2 regions of the Nonomuraea sp. NPDC049269 genome follow, and region 1 is predicted to be linked to the other one. Evidence: riboswitches for the same ligand, from Rfam matches in the RefSeq annotation. Region 1 holds a riboswitch; the other holds the start of a gene.
What was found. Region 1 has a riboswitch for cyclic di-AMP ahead of ACGFNP_RS55955 (hypothetical protein). Riboswitches for the same ligand answer to the same signal wherever they lie in the genome.
Positions count from the first base shown of each region.

Region 1 (7,351 bases):
CACAACCGGCCCTCACAGCCAGCCCGAGTCGCTCGCGATGCGGACCGCGTCGATGCGATTGCGGGCCCCGGTCTTGCACATGATCCGCGACAGGTGGTTGCGTACGGTGCCGACCGACAGGAAGAGCTGGTCGGCGATCTCCGTCGAACGGGCCCCGCCCGCCGCGATCCGCAGCACGTCGAGCTCGCGCCTGGTCAGCGGGTTGGTGGCCGACTGGAGCGCGGCGATCGCCAGGTCGGAGTCGACCGCGCGGCGCCCGGCGGCGACCAGCCGCAGGCTCTCGGCGAGCTGCTCGGGCGCGACGTCGAGGCTCATGAAGCCGAGCGCGTGCGTGGCGAACGCCCTGCGCACCTGACCGGGCTTGGCCTGCGCCGACAGGATGAGCACGTGGCAGCCCCGCTCGCGCAGCCGGGCCGCGGGAAACAGGCCGCCCCCGCCGGGCAGGTCCAGATCGATGACCGCGGTGTCGGGCGCGCACGCCGCCGCCGCGGGCAGGACGCCTTCCGCGTCCGCCACCTCGGCGACCACCTTCAGGTCGGGCTCCGCGTCGAGCGAAGCGACCAGTCCGCGCCGGACCAGCGGCAGATGCTCGGCGACCAGAATCCGGATCAAGGCTCCACCTCCGTCATCTCCCAGAGTGATCGCTTGATCGCGTACTGTCAACGTAATCTGCCGAGCTCGCAAAGGGTGCGCAAGCCATCGAGGCGTGAGGACTTCGACTACTCTGGGGCTGTCGAGACCTTCTGTCTGCCCTGGAGCGGGACTAGATGAACTGGCTTTACCTCGCGGGGATCATCGTCTTCCTGATCGGGCTGATGGCGTCCGTCGCGTTGCACGAGCTCGGCCACCTGGTGCCTGCCAAGATCTTCGGCGTCAGGGTGCCCCAGTACATGGTCGGCTTCGGCACGACCGCCTGGTCCATCCGGCGGGGCGAGACCGAATACGGCATCAAGTGGATCCCCCTGGGCGGCTACATCCGCATGATCGGCATGCTGCCGCCACGGCCCGGCGACGATCCGACCAGGTTGAGGAGCAGCTCCACGGGCCCGTTCCAGGGCCTCATCGAGTCCGCCCGCGACGTGGCGCAGGAAGAGGTGCGACCGGGCGACGAGGACCGGGTGTTCTACCGGAAGAAGTGGTGGCAGAAGGTCATCATCATGTCCGGCGGCCCGTTCATGAACTTCGTGCTGTCGTTCATCCTCTTCTCCGTCCTGCTCGTCGGCATCGGCCTGCCCACGCTGACCCCCGTGGTGTCGCCGAAGACCAACACCTGCGTGATCCCGGTCAGCGAGCAGCGGACCGACTGCCGGGCCACCGACCAGCCGACACCGGCCGCCCAGGCCGGCATGAAGCCCGGGGACCGGATCGTCTCCTTCGGCGGCCAGAAGATCACCACCTGGGACGACGCCACCCGCCTGATCCGTTCGCACCGCCCCGGTCCCGTCGCCGTCGGCATCATCCGCGCCGGTCAGCCGATGACGCTCAACGTCACCCTCATCTCCCAGGACCGGCCCTCGGCCACCGACCCGAAGAAGATCGACAAGAACGTCGGCTTCCTCGGTGTCATGCCCACCGAGGTCATGCAGCCGCAGAGCCTCGGCGTCGTCGTCGGCTACATGGGCCAGCTCACCGGCCGGGTCGCCGAGTCGCTGCTGAACCTGCCGCAGAAGATGGTCGGCGTGTGGCACGCCGCGTTCTCCGGCGACAAGCGCGACCCCGAGGGCCCGGTCGGCGTCGTGGGCGCCGGGCGCATGGGCGGTGAGATCCTCTCCTCCGACCTGTCGAGCAAGCAGAAGGTCGCCTTCCTGGTCAACCTGCTGGCCGGGTTCAACCTGGCGATCGGCATGTTCAACCTCATCCCGCTGCTGCCGCTCGACGGCGGCCACATCGCGGGCGGTCTCTGGGAGGGCCTCAAGCGCGGTTACGCCCGCGTCAGGCGCCGCCCCGAGCCCGGGTACGTGGACATCGCCAAGGTGCTCCCGCTCACTTACGCCCTGGCCTTCGTCATGATCATCATGGCCGGCCTGCTTGTCTACGCCGACCTGATCAACCCGCTCACCCTCACCGGCTGACCCGCCTTCTGGCAGCTACGGCGTACCCGCGAAGCCACGGGCCCGCCGACAACCTGCTCGGCGAGCAGCTCGACCGGCGCGCCGACTACGTGGTCGGAGACCCCAAGCCGAACTCAACGCTCTGGTGGCCGCGGCCGTGGGCGTCCCGATAGGGCTGGTCACAGGAGACGACGTGATCTGCGCGGTCGCGGAGAAGACGTTTCCTGGCGTGGTCACCGTCCCGGTGAAGACAGCGCTGGGACGCACGGCCATCAGCAAGCACCCGGCGGTCGCCCGGGAGGCCATCGCCGCCGGGGCCGGCGCCATCTCGGGAACGCTTCGGCCGGTGACCGTCCCCGACGAACTGGCCATAGAGGCCGAACTACGGCCCCATGGGGCCGTGGAGCTGGCCGCCCTGGTGCCGGGCACCGAGCGGACGGGCGCGCGTACGGTCCGCTATCAGGCTGCCAGTCCCAGGACGGCGTTGGACGTGCTCCTTGTCTGGTCCGCGCTGACCAGCCACTATCTCAGCCGCTGAATCACCACCTCAGGCGCCGGCCGGTGCCAGGGCCTGTAGGGGGATCGGCAGCGCCGAATGAGGCCTGTGCATCAGGTCCTCGTCGAGGCGAACACCGCTTTCCAGCTCCACCACGGCCAGGCACGCCGCCGTGATGTCCACTGATGCCGCCGCGCCCTCGCTGTCGTAGCCGCCGGCGAGGATCTTGGTGAAGGGCATCAGAGGGCCGAGGAGGTCTGTCCATGGTGTGGAGGGCAAGGAGGCCGGCTCGGGATGGTCGAGGTATCCCTCAGCGACCCCGTACCGGACGTACATGCTGGTGCTGCCGTTGATGTCGAAGGACACGTACCAGTGCCGGAAGCCGTCGCCGGCCAGCCTCTGGATCATCTGCTCACGGTCACCGAGGTTGACCCAGTCCAGAGTGACGACCCCGGAGCCGACCTGATAGAGGTGGAGGGCGCCCCTGCGGTGCGGCTCATTGGGGGCATGGTCGAAGTGGAGGCGCCTCACGGCATCCTCGACCGACAGAACTCCGGAGTCGGGGACCGTCACCGTGTACGCGAAGGTGTCGAGTCCAAGGTAATCCAGCATGTCGTGGTAACGAGCGACGATGTCATCGAACATGAGGTGATCAACCTTTCTCGGCCGCGGGTCCCCTTGTCAGAACATCGAGATGTGTACATGGTCGAAGTGGTTCTCGGTGATGCTGCCGCGGTCGGACATCGGGCTCCAGCCCGAGCCCTGATTGATCCGCTGCTTCCAGATGACGTACTTGACCCCGAGCTTGTCCTTGTTCTCGATCGCCCAGGCCGCGATGCGGTTGCCGAGTGCCTGGTTGGCCTCGGTGGGCATGGTGCCGCCGGTGCTCATCATGAAGTCGCACGCGCGCCCCAGCGGGTGCTCGCCGCCGCCGCCCGAGCGGAAGCAGCCGACCTCGAACGGCAGTGAGAAGTCCTTCTGGATCAGCCCGCGGATCACCCGCATGCGGGCGGTGATGTTGTCGGCGCCGGACGGGAGCTCGGGCGCCCAGCTGCCGTCCGAGCGGCGGCCGGGGCCGAACGGGATGAGGTCCTTCAGCTTCTTCTGGATGTCCTTGATGAGGTCCTGCGCGTCGTCCCGCTGCTTGGCCACGTTGGCCGCGTCGTCGCGGATCTTCGTCTCCAGGGCGGTCGCCTGGTCCGCGGCCGCCTTCTTCAGGTTCCTCAGGGTGGCCACGCTCTGCACGATCGCCTGCTGCGAGGCCGTGAGCTGCTCCAGCACCGCCGCGCTGGAGCTGTCGCTCGGGAACGTGAGGTTCGGCAGCGAGCCGGTGCCGTTCTGGTACTGCAGCTGCGCGAGCTCGGCGACGCGCTTCTGGGCGGTGACGAGGCTGGCATCCGCCGCCGCGAGCCGCTTCTTGGTCGTCTCCGAGTCCTCTTTCGCCTTGGCGAGTTCGACGCGCTTGAGGTTGTAGGTCTCGATGAGCTTGTCGACCTTCTGGTCGAGCTCCTTCAGCTCCGCGCGGAGCTTGGCTTCGCTGGGCTTGGGCGCGGCCGGCGCGGCCGAAGCCGGTACGGCCGTGAAGGCTCCGAAGGCCACACAAGTGGCGGTGATGAGACCGATGGCAAGACCCGTGGGGGACGCAGTCGCCACGTGAGGGGTTCCTCTCCCTGACTGCCGACCGGGTTAGCTGACGGGTTCGGGCAGGGAGATGCCGCCTTACCACCGAAGTGGATTCACCCCAAGATGCGATGGGTCCCCGGCTCCCAGGTCACGCACCCGGGATTAGGCCAACACCGACCATTTCGGTCGGTGCTTCAGGGGATATTAGTGGTAAACCCAAGGTCATGGCGACTTCAAGCAGAAATCAATTAGAGATCTACCTGTGATCGAAGCATGCGTGCGGCCTCCTCCGGCAGGACATCGTTGACGAACGCGCCCATGGCCGACTCCGAGCCCGCCAGATACTTGAGTTTCCCGGGCGCCCGCCTGATGCTGAACAGCTCCAGGTGCAGATAGGCCAGGTCACGGTCCTGCCGCACCGGCGCCTGGTGCCAGGCCGAGATGTACGGCATGGCGACACCGAACAGCCCGTCGAGCGCCCGCAGCACGGAGGTGTAGAGCGGCGCGAAGGCGGCGCGTTCCTCCTCCGTCAGCGCGGCCAGGTCCGGCGTCTGCCTGTGCGGATACACGTGCACCTCGAACGGCCAGCGGGCGGCGGCGGGTACGAACGCCGTCCACAGCTCGTTGGCCGCCACCACACGCACCCCGGCGGCCCGCTCGGCCGCCAGCACGTCGGCGAACAGGTTGCCGCTCCGGTGCCGGGAGGCCGCGCCGAGCTGGAGCTTGGTCCGCGGGGTCACGTACGGGTAGGCGTAGATCTGCCCGTGCGGGTGCGGCAGCGTGATGCCGATCTCCTCGCCCCGGTTCTCGAAGCAGAAGACCTGCTCCACGCCCTCGATCGCGGACAGTTCGGCCGTACGGTCGGCCCACGCCTCCATGACCAGGCCCACCTGCTCATCGGAGAGCCGCGAGAACGACGACGAGTGCTCGGAGGTGAAACACACCACCTCACACCTCCCCACACCCGGCCGGACCTCACTGAGCCCCCCGGCATCCTCATAAGTCCCGAAATTTCCGGAAAAAGAGGGGAAGCGGTTCTCGAAGACCACCACGTCATAGTCGTGTGCCGGGATCTCCGACGAGCGTGTCTCAGACGACGGGCACAGCGGGCATTCGTCGGCCGGAGGCAGGAACGTACGCGTCTGGCGGTGTCCCGCCATCGCGATCCACTCCTCGGTGAGCGGATCGTAGCGCAGCTCCGACGCCACCGGCCTGGGGTCGAGCGCCCGCCGGTCGATCGCGCTCCGGTCGGCGTCGTCGCGCCGGTCGAAGTAGATCAGCTCTCGGCCGTCGGCCAGGTGGGTGATGGTGCGTTTCACTGCGAGTCCTCCGCGATGATCAGTTCGCCGGCGCGTTCGCCCAGCTCCATGCGTGCCTCCTCGGGCAGCCCCGAGTCGCTGATGACCACGTCGGCCTCCGTCAGTTCGGCGATCGTGCTGATGCCGACGGTGTTCCACTTGGTGTGGTCGGCGGGGATGACCAGCCGGTGCGCCGCGGTCACCAGCTCCCGGTCGGTCTCCGACTCCAGCAGGTTGGGCGTGGTGAACCCGGCCCGCACGCTCATTCCGTGCACCCCGAGGAACAACGTGTCCACGTGCAGCCGGCGGATCGCGGCCACCGCGACCGGGCCGACGAGGGCGTCGGACGGTGTGCGTACGCCGCCGGTCAGCACGACCGTGCGGTCGGCGCGCGGGCTGCGGTGGAAGACGTCGGCCACGGGGATCGAATTGGTGATGACCGTGAGCTCGGGCACCGAGACGAGGTGGTGGGCCAGGGCCCAGGTCGTGGTCCCGGCCGAGAGCGCCACCGCGGTGCCGGGCCGTACCAGCTGGGCGGCGCGGCGCGCGATGGCCTCCTTCTCCTGCTGCTGGCGGGCGGACTTGGCGGTGAAGCCCGGCTCCTCGGTCGAGCCGGGACCCAGCGCGGTCGCGCCGCCGTGTACCTTCTCCAGCAGCCCGCGCTCGGCGAGCACTTCGAGGTCGCGACGGACCGTCATGTCTGAGACGCCGAGCTCGCGAACGAGGTCGGCCACCCGAACGCCGCCGCTGCTGCGCACGCGTTCGAGGATCGCCTGCTGGCGCTGCTGTGCGAGCACGCCCCCGCTCCTTCCAACAGATTCCACCAAATTATGACACGGATATGTTGGGGAATGTTAGGTCGCATGGCTTGTGCGGTAGACCGTGGCACGAGAGGTTGAGAACGCGCACCCGATCATTGGAGGCATCCATGGCCAAGCGATCTCGCAAGACCAAGGCACGCAAGAAGAAGAAGGCCAACCACGGCAAGCGCCCCAACGCGAACTGACGGCGGACCGGCCGCGGTGAGCTCCCTTCACCCCGGCCGGTGAAGCGGCCTAGCCGGGCAGGTCGTGCAGGGCCTCATCGATGCGCTCCTGCGGGAGGGCGTAGTCCTGCATGCGCCCGGACAGGTAACGATCATAGGCGGCCAGGTCGAAGTGGCCGTGCCCGCACAGCGCGGTCAGGATCACCTTCTCCTCGCCGCTCTCCCTGCACCGCAGCGCCTCGGCGATGGTCTCGGCCAGCGCGTGCGTCGGCTCGGGCGCCGGGACGATGCCCTCGGTACGGGCGAAGCGCACACCTGCCTCGAAGCACTCGGTCTGGGACTTGGTCACCGCCTCGAACAGCCCCAGTTCGTACATGTGCGACAGCAACGGCGACATGCCGTGATAGCGCAGCCCGCCCGCGTGGATCGGGTCGGGCACGAACCCGTGGCCCAGCGTGTGCATCTTGAGCAGCGGTGTGAGGCCGGCCGTGTCGCCGAAGTCGTAGGCGTAGACGCCCCGCGTGAACGACGGACAGGCCTCGGGCTCGACGGCGCGTAGCGTCACGTCGAGGTTCCCGGCCAGCTTCTCGCGCAGGAACGGGAAGGTGAGCCCGGCGAAGTTCGAACCGCCTCCGGTGCAGCCGATGATCAGATCGGGCATCTCCGCCAACTGGGCCAGCGCCTCCTCGCCGATCACCGTCTGGTGCATGAGCACGTGATTCAGCACCGAGCCGAGCGCGTAGCGGGCGTCCGGGTTCGCGCCCGCCACCTCGACCGCCTCGCTGATCGCGATGCCGAGGCTGCCCGGCGAGTCGGGGTCGTCCGCCAATACCTTGCTGCCCGCCCCGGTCACGGTCGAGGGGCTGGCGTGCACCGTCGCGCCGTACACCTGCATGAG
Region 1 is NZ_JBICSO010000014.1:17,464-24,814, reverse strand. Features, by position in the region: gene ACGFNP_RS55975 (response regulator transcription factor) at 13-612, opposite strand; gene ACGFNP_RS55970 (M50 family metallopeptidase) at 768-2,072, shown strand; partial or broken gene ACGFNP_RS55965 (M55 family metallopeptidase) at 2,191-2,589, shown strand; gene ACGFNP_RS55960 (hypothetical protein) at 2,599-3,192, opposite strand; gene ACGFNP_RS55955 (hypothetical protein) at 3,229-4,200, opposite strand; cyclic di-AMP (ydaO/yuaA leader) riboswitch at 4,207-4,349, opposite strand; gene galT (galactose-1-phosphate uridylyltransferase) at 4,419-5,489, opposite strand; gene ACGFNP_RS55945 (DeoR/GlpR family DNA-binding transcription regulator) at 5,486-6,265, opposite strand; gene ACGFNP_RS55940 (50S ribosomal protein bL37) at 6,397-6,474, shown strand; gene ACGFNP_RS55935 (TrpB-like pyridoxal phosphate-dependent enzyme) at 6,524-7,351, opposite strand, start outside.

Region 2 (7,351 bases), on a different contig from region 1:
CTGCTGGACGCGCTGGCCGTGCTGCTGGTGCGGCTGCACCTGACCGGTTTCTACTGGGGCGACTGCTCGCTGTCCAACACGCTGTTCCGCAGGGACGCCGGTGCGTTCGCCGCCTACCTCGTGGACGCGGAGACCGGTGAGATGCACCCGATGATCAGTGAGGGCCAGCGGCTCGCCGACATCGACGCCGCGCACACGAACATCTTCGGCGAGATGCTCGACCTGGAGGCCGGCGAGCTGCTGCACCCGTCGATCGACCCGATGGACACCGCCGAGGACATCGTGACCCGCTACCACCGGCTGTGGAACGAGATCACTCAGGACGAGATCATCGAGGAGGTCGACTGGCACCGGGTGGAGCAGCGGATCAGGCGGCTCAACCTGCTGGGCTTCGATGTGGCCGAGATGATGGTCCGGCGCAAGGTCGGCACCGGGCGGCTCATCGTGCGGCCCAAGGTGGTCGACTCCGGGCACCACCAGCGGCGGCTGCTCCGGCTCACCGGCCTCGACGTCGAGGAGAACCAGGCCAGGCGGCTGCTGAACGACCTCGACGGGTTCCGGGTCGCCAAGGGCCTGCGGCACGAGGACGAGGCCATCGTGGCGCACCGGTGGCTGGCCGAGGTGTTCCAGCCGACGGTCGAGGCCATTCCGGCCCGGCTGCGCGGGAAGCTGGAGCCCGCGCAACTGTTCCACGAGGTGCTGGACCACCGGTGGTACCTGTCGGAGGCGGCCGGGGCCGATGTCGGCATCGCGGCCGCGGTGAAGTCGTACGTGGACAAGGTGCTCGTCCACAAGCCCGACGAGAAGGCGCTCCTGCCGGAGGAGCCGGGCGGACTCTCCGAGGAGCCCGCAGAGCTTCAGTAGGCGCATAATGTGAACGAAATTCCTGAATGCCGCGATCAAACAGATGAATTCAGGAAATCTCCGTCGCGGTTAGGTTTTTCTCCTCCCTGGCCGTAGACATCTTCAACTTCATACATATCTCGCTTTATGCGATCACCGCGCTGCCATCCATCGCTCCTACGCTGTCTCAGTCCTCACGACGGCGTGGGAGGGTGCACGTGCTGGGACTGGACGACTGCCTGACCGAGGTCATGGCGATACCAGGGGCATTGGACGCGATGCTCCTCGACCAGACGAGCGGCATGGCCGTGGCCATCAGCGGGCCGCCGCAGGGTGTGGACGCCGAGCGCTCCGCCGCCGCCCTGACCGAGACGCTGCGCGCGACGACGGATGGCCTGTCCCGTTCGTGCCCGGGCGAGACGGTCCGCATTGACGACATGTTGGTTACTACCGACAAAGGCCATCACTTACTCAGGATGCTGGAAACGGTATTCGAGGGGCCGCTCATCATTTACCTGCGCCTCGACTTGGAACGGTCGAACCTCGCCCTGGCGCGCTATCGCCTGCAAGCCATCTCCAGCCAGTTTCTGACCTGAGCCATGGCACCGCTGGACACGCTCCTCGCCGGTCTCGCCCGTGAACGTTCCACGGGCGCCCTCCGCGTGGGCCGAGCCGGGACGATCTTCCTCAGTGAGGGCCGCGTCACGTACATGGAGTGCGCCCACACGCCCGGCGTCGAGCGCGTGCTGGCGGCGCGGGGGCGGCTGCCGGAGACCGCGCTGCGCCGGTTGCAGGCCGACGGGGGCTGCGCCCGGCTGCTGGAAGAAGGGCCCGTCACGCTGGGCGAGCTGCAGTACTGCGTGCTCGCGGCGGTCCTGGACGCCGCGTTCTTCCTGCTGCCGGCCGGTGGGAACCGGCCGAAGTTCCGGCCCGGCGAGCAGCACTGGCTGGGCGGGCAGTGGTACTTCGACGTGGCGGGGCTGATGCGCGAGTGCGCGCGCCGCCGGGCCTATCTCGCGCAGATCTGGCCGTCCGCCCAGCTGGACACGGCGCCGGTACGGCCGCTGCCGCGGCTGCCGGGGAACGGGGTGACGCTGGACTCGGTCCAGTGGGAGGTCGTCACCGGGGCCGATGCCGAGGCGACACCGCTTGACCTGGCCAAACGACTCGGCAGGTCGGGCTATTCGGTGCTGCTGGCCGTACGGAGGATGGCCGCGGCCGGGCTGCTGGCACCACCTCAAGAGCCCGCCAAAGACGGCCCGTACAAGGGCGCGACCACAACACGGGCCACCAAGGAAGGCACGGCACGGCACGCGGCAGGCGCCCCAGACGACGCGACAGAAGCCCCCGAAGACGGCGCGGCGCAGGCCGTCGTGGATCGGCGGGGCGCGCTGCCGCGGCGGGTGCGTGGCTCGGCGGATCAGCGGCCACCACACGATTCCGATGCCCGGGGGCTGCCGCTCGGCCCGCCGATCTCGGCGGACCCCACGGACCTGGCCCTGCTGATGCGCCTGAAGAAGGCACTGGAGGAGCTGTCATGAGGTTCCTCCGCCCGCAAAGGAGGCCACCGGTGAAGCTGTGTGAAGAGGTGCTGAGGGAGATGGTTCTCCTGCGCGAGCGCACCCCGGACATCAGCGGGAGCGTCGCCTGCACGGTCGACGGCATGACCATCGCCTGCGACAACGGCGGCAGAGCCAACGGCAACAGCGAGCAGACCGCCGCGTTGTCGGCGGCGTTGCTCGCGCTGAGCAGGCGAATGACGATCATGACGTGCCAGGGCGTACTGGAGGAGACGCTCATCTCCGGCACCGCCGGCTTCGCCGCCTTCTACGCGGCGGGCCCCACCATCGTCCTCACAGTCCTGGCTGAGCCCGGCACCAATCTCGGGCTCCTCCGGCTGGAGGGCCGCAAGACGGCGGCCAGCGTGGCCGCCATCGCAGCACGGATTCACTGACCTTGAACGGAGGAAGGCATGGCCAGCATGGACGTCTCTCTCAAGGAGATGATGACGATCGACGGCTCGATCGGAGCGGCGATCGTCGACCACGGCAGCGGCATGGCGCTGGGCGCGCTCGGCGGTTCGAAGGACCTGGATCTCCAGGTCGCCGCGGCGGGTAACACGGAAGTGGTCAAGGCCAAGCTGCGCACGATGGACTCGCTGGGGCTCAAGGAATCCATCGAGGACATCCTGATCACGCTCAGCGGCCAGTACCACATCATCCGGCCGATCACCGGACGCGGCGGCAAGGGGCTGTTCCTCTATCTCGCCATGGACCGGGGGCGGGCCAACCTGGCGATGGCCAGGCACCAGCTACGCGGCATCGAGGAGAAGCTGGAGGTCTGACAGACCCGGTGGCTCGCGTACGGGCGCGGCGAACGCGAGCCACCGTCCTCCAGCGCTCTCCGGCAGGTCAGCCGGTGGTGAGCTTGGTGATGGCGTCGACGATCTCCGGCCAGAGCGGTTTGGGCAGATCGTGGCCCATGCCGGGGAACGTCAGCAGCCTGGCGCCCGGGATCGCCGCCGCCGTGGCCAGGCCACCGGCGACCGGGACGAGCCGGTCGGCCTCGCCGTGGATGACCAGGGTGGGCACGCCCACTGTGCCGAGCTGTTCCGTACGGTCGCCGGAAGCCAGGATCGCGGCCAGTTGGCGGGTCGTGCCCGGCGGGTCGAAGCTCCGGTCGTACGCCTGGCCGGACATCCGGACGATGCGCTCCCGGTCCAGGTCGAAGCCGGGCGAGCCGATCACGGACCAAGTCGCCAGGGCCTGGGCGAGGACGCCCGCCCGATCGGCCGCGGGCGGTGCGAGCAGCACCGCGCTGGCCTCCGGCGTGGGCGGGGCCACGTCCGGGCCGGGAGTCGACATGATCGAGGTGAGGGTCAGCACGCGTTCGGGGTGCCGGATGGCGAGCGTCTGGGCGATCATCCCGCCCATCGAGGCGCCCACCACATGGGCGGCGGTCCAGCCGAGGGCGTCCATCAGCCCGGCGGCGTCGTCGGCCATGTCGTCCAGCAAATACGACGAGGACGTCCCCAATGCGGGAACGCCCTCGTCGTGCAGGTGCGTGGAGAGTCCGGCGTCACGGTTGTCGAACCTGACGACGTGATGGCCCTGCTCCGCCAGGAGCTCGCAGAGCTCGTCGTCCCAGTGGATGAGCTGGGCGCCGAGCCCCATGATGAGGAGCAGGGGACGTCCGTCGGACGAGCCGAAGGTCTCGTAGGCGATCTGGATGCCGTTGGCGACTGCATGCTTGGTCACGGGATCAGAATGACATTCTGTTTCCCGCGAAGCAAAGACCGACAGGCCGTCAGCGCTGGAGGAGGAGCTTACGACCGACCATCACGCCGCCGCCGACGATCGCCAGCCCGGCCCCCACCACGGCGCCGTCGAGAGCGACGCTCTTGTCGGCCACCGGCACCGCGGGCACGTTGGCGCCCGGAGCCTGCTTGGGGGTCGTCTTCTGAGCCGTGACGATCTTCGGGGGCTTGGCGGGGTTGTGGTCCACGCGGGCGTAGGCACCGGTGGAGAAGGCGACCGGGTAGTTCTTCTTGCCCGGGCCGTTGCCCCACTTGGTGATGATGTAGTCGACCTTGATGTGGCCCTTGCCGCCGTTGCCGTCCACACCCAGCGTGCTGGAGTTGAAGCGGCCGCCGGTCAGGTCGGCGAAGGTCTTGGCGTCGAGGTCGAGCATGACACCGCTGGAGGACGGCACGCCCGGGCCGCGGTCACCGACGAAGAAGGGCATCTTCTTGCCCTTGTAGACAACGTAGCCCTCTGTCATGAGCGGCCAGCTCGGGCTGGCGGCGAGACGCTTCTGCATGGGCTTGCCGCTGGCCGGCAGTCCGGTGTCCCCGGCGCGACCGGAGGAGTCGTCCCAGAAGTAGGACGCCGTGGTCGAACCCTTGAGCAGGACCTTCTTGTCAGTGCCGGAGTCGGCGTGTGCGGCGGTGGCGGCTCCGATGGACAGAGCGCCGACGAGGGCGGCAGTGAGCATGGCAGAGCGAACAGACATGGAGCAGCAAAGTCCTTTATACGGGTACAGGGGGAGAGAGCGCTCGCAGCAGAAAGGCGTAGCCGGGCGGAGTGCCTAACGGTCGCTACGCGGAGCGCGGGAAGAGCTTGGGGGAAGGTGCCGGTCAGTCGTGGGCGGATGACAACACGCGGACGGGCGGCACGGCAGGAAGGTAACGCATGCGGTAGGTGTCCTCTCCATCTCGCCTACCGGGTTAGCTGACGGGTTCGGGCGTGGAGATGCCCTACCGACCGACTGTGGTCGGATTCACCCCTAAGGAACGGTGGTTCCCCGGTTCTCGCCTGAGCGGGATTCGGCGCCTGCCGGTCGGCGCCTCTCTGCTGAAGCGCCTGGTCACCGGCTGGTAACTGTCATGGACTATATGGAGATAATCGGACAAAGGCAAACATAAGCCCATGAATCGGGCGAAGATCTACCTAGGAGGTCAAGAAAAAAGAGGGGTACGGCATGCCGTACCCCTCGAAAAGCCCTTGTCAGCCGCCGCTCTTCCGCCTGAAAGAACGCTTACTGGCGGCGGGCCCGTGAGCGCCGTGAATCTTGGAAGGGTCGTTGCCCCTGCCACCCGCGCTCGAGTCGGCGTGCTGTCCGCGCTTGCGCTCCAGCGCCTCGCGGAACTTGCGCTTCATCTCGTCCTCGGGAGTTTCGTCGACTTCCGGCTCCGGTGTTTCCGCCATGAGGACCTCCTGGTGTTGGGGACAAGGACAGCTTCCCATGGCGTCGCTCAGGACGCGAAACCAGCCTCGACCTTGGGCTGTGAAGCTTGCCGGTCGATGCGCGCGCCGGGCATGGCGATCAGGGCGACCAGCGCTATGAGGGCGCCCGCGACGCCCAGCGAGGGAATGACCAGGGCCGCGGCCGAGGCGTGCGCGGCGGCCAGCCCGTGCAGCGGCGCCTCTGTGGTGATCTCGGAAGTGTACGCGGTGCCGGCGAGCGCCAGCGCGACCGAGCCGCCGATCTGGCGGAAGAAGGTCAGGTTGGCCGAGGCCGTGCCGATGTACTGGGGCGGCACCGAGGACTGCACGGCCACCGTCAGGCCGGAGAGCATCGGGCCCATGCCGAGGCCGATCAGCGCCATCCACCCGACGAGCACCCAGGGCGGCGTGTCCAGCGTCAGACCAGAGCACAGCAGCGCGCCCACCGCCAGCAGGAACGGCGCCGCCACCAGCCACGGCTTGTAGACGCGCGTGCGGCTCATCAGCGCGCCCATGACGACGCTGCCCACCACCATGGCCAGGGTCAGCGGGTAGATCCGCAGCCCCGACTCGGTCGCGGTGGCGCCGAGCGCCTCCTGGAAGTAACGCGGCAGGAACACCACTCCGGCGAACATGCAGAAGGCGGTGAAGAACGACGTCACGTTGACCAGCGTGTACGTACGGTTACGGAACAGGTGCAACGGCATGATGGGCGCCTCGGCCCGCCTCTCCACCACCACGAACACCACCAGCAACGCCAGAGCCAGCACGATCGGCCCGACCACCGGCACGCTGGTCCAGGTGTGGGCGTCGAGCCCCTTCTCGGTCAGGCCGATGAGCAGCGCGCTGATGGCCACCGTGAACACCCCGATGCCCAGGTAGTCCGGCCGCCCGCCGCCGTGCCCCGGCTGTCGCGGCAGGCGCAGCACGATGATCCCGATCAGCACCAGGCCGATCGGCACGTTCACATAGAAGGCCCAGCGCCAGCTCGCGTGGTCGGTGAAGAGCCCGCCCAGGAAAGGCCCGGCGAGGTAGCTGAGCGCCATCACCCCGCCCATCGCCCCCTGCACCCGGGCCCCGCCCTTGTCCGGCGGGAACAGTTCGATCACCAGGGCGATCGACAGCGGCAACAGCGCGCCCGCGCCCAGGCCCTGCAGCGCGCGGAACAGGATGAGCTGGGTCATGTCCTGGGCCACCCCGCACAGCGCGGACCCCACGAGGAACACGGACATGCCGGTGAGCAGCAGCGGCTTCCTGCCGTGCTGGTCCGACAGCCTTCCATAGAGGGGCACGGTCACGGTCGAGGTCAGCAGGTACGCCGTGACCACCCAGGTGTAGAGATCGGTGCCGCCCAGCTCCGCGGTGATCCGGGGCAGGGCAGTGCCGACGATCGTCTGGTCGAGCATCGCCAGGAACATGCCGCCGAGCACGGCGACCAACAGGAGGCCATCGCCTCCGCGCTTCGTGTCAGTATTCACGCGTGGAGATTGACATGTAAGAACTGACATGTCAAGACTTCGCTATGCTCAGGTACATGTCCCTACGGATCGCACTGCTCGGGCTCCTCGACGCCACGGGGCCGGCCAGCGGTTACGACCTGGCGAAATCATTCGAGCGGTCGCTCAATCACGTCTGGCAGGCCGGGCACACGCAGATCTACCCGGAGCTGGTGAAGATGGCCGCCGACGGGCTGGTGGCGGTCGAGTCTGAGGGGGCACGCGGGCGGAAGCTCTACGCGATCACGCCTGAGGGCGCGAGCCAGCTCCGCTCCTGGCTGGTCGAGC
Region 2 is NZ_JBICSO010000008.1:574,448-581,798, reverse strand. Features, by position in the region: gene ACGFNP_RS42250 (DUF4032 domain-containing protein) at 1-864, shown strand, start outside; gene ACGFNP_RS42245 (roadblock/LC7 domain-containing protein) at 1,062-1,439, shown strand; gene ACGFNP_RS42240 (hypothetical protein) at 1,443-2,384, shown strand; gene ACGFNP_RS42235 (roadblock/LC7 domain-containing protein) at 2,414-2,797, shown strand; gene ACGFNP_RS42230 (hypothetical protein) at 2,816-3,187, shown strand; gene ACGFNP_RS42225 (alpha/beta hydrolase) at 3,255-4,100, opposite strand; gene ACGFNP_RS42220 (hypothetical protein) at 4,150-4,854, opposite strand; cyclic di-AMP (ydaO/yuaA leader) riboswitch at 5,043-5,183, opposite strand; gene ACGFNP_RS42215 (DUF5302 domain-containing protein) at 5,349-5,549, opposite strand; gene ACGFNP_RS42210 (MDR family MFS transporter) at 5,597-7,045, opposite strand; gene ACGFNP_RS42205 (PadR family transcriptional regulator) at 7,102-7,351, shown strand, end outside.
Region 2: it holds a riboswitch for cyclic di-AMP, as region 1 does, so the genes downstream of both, ACGFNP_RS42220 (hypothetical protein) here and ACGFNP_RS55955 (hypothetical protein) in region 1, are expected to answer to the same signal.